DNA from 2 places in the Priestia sp. SRI_019 genome. Region 2 is predicted to be linked to the other one. Evidence: a T-box and tRNA genes for the amino acid it is inferred to sense, from the RefSeq annotation. Region 2 holds a T-box; the other holds one or more tRNA genes.
What was found. The T-box of region 2 lies ahead of ileS (isoleucine--tRNA ligase). A T-box ahead of a tRNA ligase gene usually reads a tRNA of that ligase, here a tRNA-Ile.

Region 1 (3,942 bases), on a different contig from region 2:
TTCTGTTATAAGTTTAACCCATTCTTGATCTAATTCTTTTTCTATCAATTGTTGTTTACCATCCATGAAAATTACCTCCAGATATTCAGGGAGCTCAGCTGCCATAGCTATTTAACCTTAGACCTGTAGCTTTGCGTCCTAGTTTTTCAACTAGTTTGCCTTTATCATAATATGTAATTTTATAAATATATTACTATATAATGGATTTAAAATCATGTAAAAATAAGGATTATTATTTATTTTTTAATTCCTTTGACAAAGATTTTCTTTTTCCAACCTCCGAACTAATTAAATTCTCCTTTAAGATAATATATATTTACCCTTACATTAATCTTGCGGTTGGTTCTATAATAGGCATTCTAAATAAGCCTCTAAAAGGTTTTTTATAGTTTTGAATGTCTAACTATTAAAAACTATCATTGTGTTAACTAGAAGGAAATCTAATGTACAGTATTTAGCTATTTGGTTTTGCTTAAACTAAACATATTTAAATTTTAAAGTGTCCATACTGAATTATTCTTAATAATAGCAAAATAAAAAGCTACTTCAGCAATAGCAGCGAAGTAGCTTTTTGTCACGATTCATATGTATAAAATGTATTAAAATCGAGGGTGAACCAATTATATAGTGTTTTCAATTTGAAATATATGTATAGAAAACAGAATATTAATTTAGCATTTCATCATTCTTAGGGAAGCAGGAATGCTGGTAAATAAGGATTATAACATAGCTGAAAGTACGTTATATTATTCATACTCTAACTAGTTGGATTAATAAGCAAAAACGTGACTACCAATTTTCTTATATGCTTTACGTGTATAAATCCATTTATTTGTTGCAGTTGTAGGATTATAATAATAGACTGCTCCATTAGTAGGATCCCATCCTTTAAAAGCATCCGTTACTGCTCGATAAGCAGATTGATTTGGTGTCAAAGCGTATTGTCCGTCATTTAAAGCCGTAAACGCATTTGGTTGACTAATAACACCAAGTATACTTTGTGGGAAATCTGGGCTTTTAGCACGGTTTAGAATGACAGCTGCCACAGCTACTTGCCCCTCATAGACCTCACCTCGTGCCTCTCCATAAACCACGTGTGCCATTTTTTCTACGTTATTTATTTGTGTATATGTACCGGGACCTACAAGTCCGTCTTGCATAAGGCCCACATCGTGCTGGAAATTCTTAACGGCTTCTCGAGTTAACGAGCCGTATTGTCCCGTTGGATTCACGTGTAAATATCCCATATTGACTAGCTGTGTTTGCAATGAAGTTATTTCTTGTTTATGGCTGGTTGATTGTAACGAATCAGAAGCGTATGCAGAAGTCTGAGTGTATAAAGTACCCACGAGGAAGATACCCAAAGATCCCATTGTTAGTTTCTTTAAAAAATGCATGTAAATTCTCCTTTATTTGAATGATTATTAAAAACAGGTCTTCATACTAAAAAATGCAAATGTTTGTACTACATTATAGAAGACTGTTTATATTTAGAGGATAGATCGTTATAGGGTAAAAACTGGGTAGTATATTTACTTACTTAAAGTAAAGAGTTTGAAACCGTTTTTTAGGAAACATCCTAATATTAGTAACTAAGTGATTAATTTTAACGCTAATATTAATTTAGAACAGTGTAAAAAGTCCTATTTGAGTGAAGACACCCAAAGACAGAATCGTAATAAACGGCAGAAAATACACCGGATATGCCTTAGAAAGGACCTTTAGCTCAGCTGGTTAGAGCAGACGGCTCATAACCGTCCGGTCGTAGGTTCGAGTCCTACAAGGTCCACCAGTGACCCTGAAATATGGAGGAATACCCAAGTCTGGCTGAAGGGATCGGTCTTGAAAACCGACAAAGGTGTCAAAGTCCGCGGGGGTTCAAGTCCCTTCATCTGCGCCATTTTAGGAAGCGCCCGTAGCTCAATTGGATAGAGCGTTTGACTACGGATCAAAAGGTTAGGGGTTCGAATCCCGAACGGGTCGTTACAAAAAGGCAGTTTGCTGATAAAGCAAGCTGCCTTTTTATTGTATAAGAGAATTGCTTCAATCCATTATGTGAAACTAATTTAAATGTTATTAGAATGGAGATAAGAAAAGCATTTGATAATACGTTTTATGTTAATTAAACGTTTATGAGATATAAAGTTATAAAACAGAAAAACCTATTGGTTCATCCGGCACCAGTAGGTTTTTCTGTTTAAAACAACAAGGATTTTAAAGTATTGGATAGAGGCCTCACGGCGTCTTGTTTAGTTTACTCCAGGTAGAAAAAATTATGTAAGAAAAACAAAAAATTAGTGTTTTCTTATATTTATTATTTTAGCAACATTGTCTAAATATTTTTCTGATTTTTCTAACCATTTTTGGGTGTTTATTAAAGATTTTTTAACCGATGAAAGTGCAATAGTTGAAGCCTTAATACTTTTGGCTTCCGTACATACCAGGTGACCTATACCATCTTTCCATTGGATCGTACATTTGAAATTCCCGAATAAGTTGTTACTTGTTTGTAAAATCAGATGTTGTGTTAGGGGATAAGAATTAGTACTCTGTGAGAGCATTAATATGGCTTTAGACCGGTCTTCTTGATGAATGATATTCTATATATTGGATATATCAGGAAAATATGAATGGGTCGTGTTTGAAGAATTTAAAATGGTACTTTCTTGATTGATTTGAAAATAAAGAAGCCTTTGCTCTTTTTTGTATTGTTATTTGTAAGTAAGTATTAGTTAGAGAAGAACAATTCCAAGTATAAATAAACATAGGGTAATAATGTTTATAACATTCTTAGCTTTGTCATCTTCTTTTATAGAAGTTACAAGTTCAAATATTATGACAAGAGTAAGTATAGAGAAAGCTATCTGTAGAGGTAAGTTAAATGCATATACAGATATTATAATTAGAGCATATATAATACCTAAAATTATATTTTTTTTAGTCTTAGTTTTTTTGTAATTACTCATTTAAAAACTCCTTATTTAAAAATATTAGCTGTTTTTATTTTCTTAAGTGAAGGTCTTAATAACTAGAAGTATGATAAAGAGGATAATAGAATAGGAAAAGCTATGTATAACATGGTTTGTATTTTCTTTGTCAGTTTTCTATCAAGTGAATAATTTCACTAAAATTGTTAAAAACTTCAAATTATTGCTGTAACTAGCGTTTTAATAACATCAAATACTCCTTTCTAAGAAAGGTAGCAAAAATAAAAAGCTCCCCCAGCATTGGCAAGCGAGGTAGCTTTTTATCAGGATTCACAATTATAAAGTACCAAAATATAACCGCATGTAAACAATATCATATTTTTCCCAAAAATACTATTTTTATAGGGGCGAGAATCTGTATACAAAGTGCACCTCTTATACATTAGTTTCTCAACCACCTACTAAGAAAACATTGAAAAACAAACGATGTATAAAAAGCTGCATACTCCAGAAAAAGGGCCCTTGGCAGAACCGTCCTGCATCAAGGGTTCTTTTTTATGCTATTTTCCGGAAAGAGACATTATGTTGACTAAAGATATATATGATATACACCGTTTCTTTGATCCATTTTCTGATAAAATAGTAATTAATAGTAACCGAATTAGAAAGAGGCTGATTAATGTGACGGTGAATGTTATTTTTAATCCATTCTTTGCTTTAATAATTCTTGTTATAGGGGTATGGATGGGAAGTACAGTTAACCAATTGTTTGGATTAGTAGCAATTTTGGGAGGCTTGTTATTAGGGTTCTCTAACTTATTCAAAAATGGTATAACAATTAATAAAAAGTCAAAGGTTTTACTTTTTGCCTCTTTTGTTTTTCTATTAAGTTTATTCTCATTAACTTATTTAGTTGTATCAACACTTTATCTTTAATTTCTAAAAAACACTTAAAGTAAATAAGCAGTTATAAGGATCTTCTAACGAAAGATCCTTTTTTAGTGGCAATAAGCCG
Region 2 (3,942 bases):
GGCCATTTGGGCTTCCTTCATGAGTAAAGCCTTCCGGAAGCAAGTCTTTTGCTTCACGCTCAAACCATACGTTTGATCCATGTTCTCTAAATAGATTTGATACGTGTTCGATTGTTTCGTCCGTAATGATTGGCTCATCATTTTCAGCATAAAATACTGGAATCGGAACGCCCCATGCACGTTGGCGAGAAATACACCAGTCGCCGCGGTCACGCACCATGTTATAAAGTCGCGTTTCACCCCAAGTAGGCACCCATTTTGTTTTTTCTACTGCTTTTAATAAATCTTCACGGAAATCTTTAATAGACGCAAACCACTGTGCCGTTGCACGGAAAATTGTTGGTTTCTTTGTACGCCAGTCATGTGGGTATGAGTGGGTAATGAAACTTAATTTTAACAGCGCGCCTTCTTCTTCTAGTTTGTCTGTAATCGGTTTATTCGCTTTATCATAAAATAATCCTTCAAATCCTGGTGCTTCATTCGTCATATGACCCTTACTGTCGACTGGACAAAGAACTTCCAATCCGTATTTTTGACCAACGATAAAGTCGTCTTCCCCGTGTCCCGGTGCTGTATGAACACACCCAGTACCAGCATCCGTTGTTACGTGATCGCCAAGAACAACTAATGAATCACGCTTGTAGATTGGATGCTCAGCTACTACACGCTCAAGTTCTGAACCTTTTACCGTACGAACCGTCTTATAGTCAGCCCATTCAATTTCTTTAGCAACTGTTTCAATCAGTTCAGTTGCTACTACATATTTTGCTCCATCTGCTTCAACTACGCTGTACTGAAGCTCAGGATTGACAGCAATCCCTTGGTTAGCTGGCATTGTCCATGGTGTTGTCGTCCAAATGATGAATTTTTCATCTTGTTCAAGCACACCTTTACCATCTTTTACGTTAAACGCTACGTAAATAGAAGCTGAACGCTTATCATAGTACTCAATTTCCGCTTCTGCTAAAGCAGATTCACTTGAAGGGGACCAGTACACAGGTTTTAACCCTTTGTAGATGTAGCCTTTTTTCGCCATGTCACCAAACACTTTGATTTGCTGCGCTTCGTACTGCGGCTGAAGCGTTACATATGGATTATCCCAATCTCCGCGTACGCCTAAACGCTTGAACTGCTCACGCTGGCCGTTTACTTGTTCCCAAGCATACTGTTCGCAAAGCTTACGGAACTCAGCTACCGTCATTTCTTTGCGGTTTACTTTTTTATTTTTTGTTAAAGCTGTTTCAATTGGCAAACCGTGTGTATCCCAGCCTGGTACATAAGGTGCGCAGAAGCCTGACATCGACTTATAGCGAACGATAAAATCTTTTAAAATTTTATTTAATGCATGTCCCATGTGAATATCGCCATTCGCATATGGAGGTCCGTCATGCAAGACAAATAGCGGACGGCCTTCCGTACGTTTTTGTACTTTTTCATAAATATTCATTTCAGCCCACTGTTCTTGCATTTTAGGCTCGCGGTTCGGTAAATTTCCACGCATCGGAAATTCAGTTTTTGGCATCAATAATGTATCTTTATATTCCATGTTTTACCCTCCAAAAAAAAACGTAAATTTCATATCTTTTTGTACCATAACAAAAAGACCTCCTCATCCCAAAAAGGGACGAGAAGGCCTCCCGCGGTACCACCCTAGTAGATTTGCTGCACGCAAATCCTCTTTGCATTCGTAACGTGAATAAACCGCCACTGCTTACTATCATCAGTTCAGCAATGGTACTCTAGGGTGATTTTCACTTTTTTGTTTGTTATCGAGCTCGCACCATCCTCGATTCGCTTTGACAAACTAAAAAAGCTACTGTCCCTGTCTCCGTACTGTTTGATATGAAATTTCATCTGTTACCAAATTATATGACAACAAAACGTGAGAAGTCAAGATGATGTCTTGACTAGTCAATTTTTTCTTCTAGCGCTGGCATCTCATAATCCATCAACTGATCCCAGTCGTCGCTGTTTAACATTTCAAGCTGTGCTTCGATTAACATTTTGAAACGAGTTCTAAATACTTTAGACTGCTTTTTCGTCTCCTCAATGTCCATCGCAATTTTACGAGACTTAGACAGTGCTTCATTAATAATACGGTCCGCATTTTTTTCTGCTTCTTTTATAATGAGCTTCGCTTCTTTTTCAGCGTTTCGCTTCACATCTTCCGCTGCTTCTTGAGCAATTAAAATTGATTTATTTAACGTTTCTTCGATGTTAGTAAAATGTCCAAGACGATCTGTTAATTCAGATACTCTTCCTTCTAACTCCTTTTTATCACGCATGACCAGCTCATAGTCTTTAATTACTTGGTCAAGAAACTCATTTACTTCATCTTCATCATATCCGCGAAATCCGCGATTAAACTCTTTGTTATGAATATCCAAAGGGGTTAAAGGCATCTAGGCCACCTCCGTGTTGTCTCATTACGTCATTAGTAATGGTTTATTCGACATATTTTTAAAATTTCCTGCTAGTAGATTTCTTTATTTCTGCTTTCCTACAACAATTCGCCATTTTTCTTTTTTGGTTTTGCCTTCAAGTGAAACGATACGACTTCTGCCGTGACCACGAAGTGACAAAATATCACCTTCATGACATTCAAAAGAAGGCTGTTCAACGACTTTAAAATTCACTTTTACCGCTCCATTTGCAATAAAAGGCTGGACTTTTTGTCTTGATAAATTGTGAATGGTCGACAGCAAAACATCAAGCCTCATTGAAGAAACTGTATAAATGTGTTCAATCAGCTCTTCTTTTACCACATGCAGCTGCTCTCTTTGAATAGAAGAAAGTGAAACTTTGGCTTTTCCAATTGATGTTAAATTCATCTCAATATAAGAAGAAATTTCCTCTGCAGCTACAAGCTGAATATCGTCTCCTGCGACCAAAATATCTCCAAATTTTGAACGGCGCAGTCCTAAGGACATCGCCGAACCAAGAACTTGAGGATGTTCAATTGTCACAAACTTTTTAGGATAATTGAGCTCGTACATACGCAACTGAAAATCTTCGCTTTGAGGTACATAGTAATCCGGATATAGCAGCGCACGCTTGCGTTCAGCAAACGGTTGTCCACCATCAAATGAAACTTGAACCTCTCCTTCAGTCCCGACAATAGCCGTCACAATCTGCTGCTCTCTTGGATCTAAAAAGTCCGTTAATTTTGGGCTGTATTGATGTAGGACATCTTCTTTCCACTGAAGAACCTGGTCAATAAATCCATGTTCTTCTTGCCTAAAATGTTCATAAATAGACATATTATTACTCCTACTATTGGTATGTAAAAAAGGAATCCAGCGATTCCTTTTTAAATAAATCCAACCATACTGTGAAGTGAACGTACCCCTGCTTGCGCAAATCGTAGTAAAAAGATTGCAACAAGAGGTGAAATATCAATCATGCCAATAGGCGGAATGATTTTACGAAAAGGCTCTAAGTAAGGCTCACAAATACTGCCAAGCAGCTGACCAAACTTAGATGCCCTTACATCGGGTACCCAAGACATCAAAATGTAAATAATCAGTGCCCATGAGTAAAGCCCAATTAATTGCCCAAGAATCCCAAAAACGATGTCCAAAAACTACCACCTCTTTACGTTTGTTGTATCGTGTTCTCCCATCATATCTGAAATGCTTCCGCTTACGTCTACATTATCAGGTGTACATAAAAAGATGTCGGTTCCAATTTTTTGAATGTCCCCGCCTAAAGCATAAACTGTACCACTTAAAAAGTCGACAATTCTCACTGCTTGATCTCGTTGAATGCGCTGTAAATTAACAACTACGACTTTACGATTTTTTAAATGATCCGTAATTTCTTGTGCTTCGGCATAGACGCGAGGTTCGCAAAGCATCATTTTTGATGATTTTTGAACGCTTTGCAAGCTAATCACATTTTGCTGCTGATTCAGCTGCTGACTAGCTTTCGCTGCTGGTCTCG

Region 1: it has a tRNA-Ile gene. The T-box ahead of ileS (isoleucine--tRNA ligase) is inferred to sense a tRNA for this amino acid. The anticodon was not compared.

The regions. Positions count from the first base shown of each region.
Region 1 is NZ_JBYCZN010000007.1:8,987-12,928, reverse strand. It holds gene AC2YJL_RS24330 (anti-repressor SinI family protein) at 1-66, opposite strand, end outside; cyclic di-GMP riboswitch class I at 86-170, opposite strand; gene AC2YJL_RS24325 (cell wall hydrolase) at 771-1,349, opposite strand; tRNA gene AC2YJL_RS24320 (tRNA-Ile) at 1,716-1,792, shown strand; gene AC2YJL_RS24315 (hypothetical protein) at 2,733-2,966, opposite strand; gene AC2YJL_RS24310 (hypothetical protein) at 3,510-3,863, shown strand.
Region 2 is NZ_JBYCZN010000001.1:617,247-621,188, reverse strand. It holds gene ileS (isoleucine--tRNA ligase) at 1-1,546, opposite strand, end outside; T-box leader at 1,618-1,838, opposite strand; gene AC2YJL_RS03230 (DivIVA domain-containing protein) at 1,908-2,402, opposite strand; gene AC2YJL_RS03225 (YlmH family RNA-binding protein) at 2,487-3,260, opposite strand; gene AC2YJL_RS03220 (YggT family protein) at 3,311-3,580, opposite strand; gene AC2YJL_RS03215 (cell division protein SepF) at 3,584-3,942, opposite strand, start outside.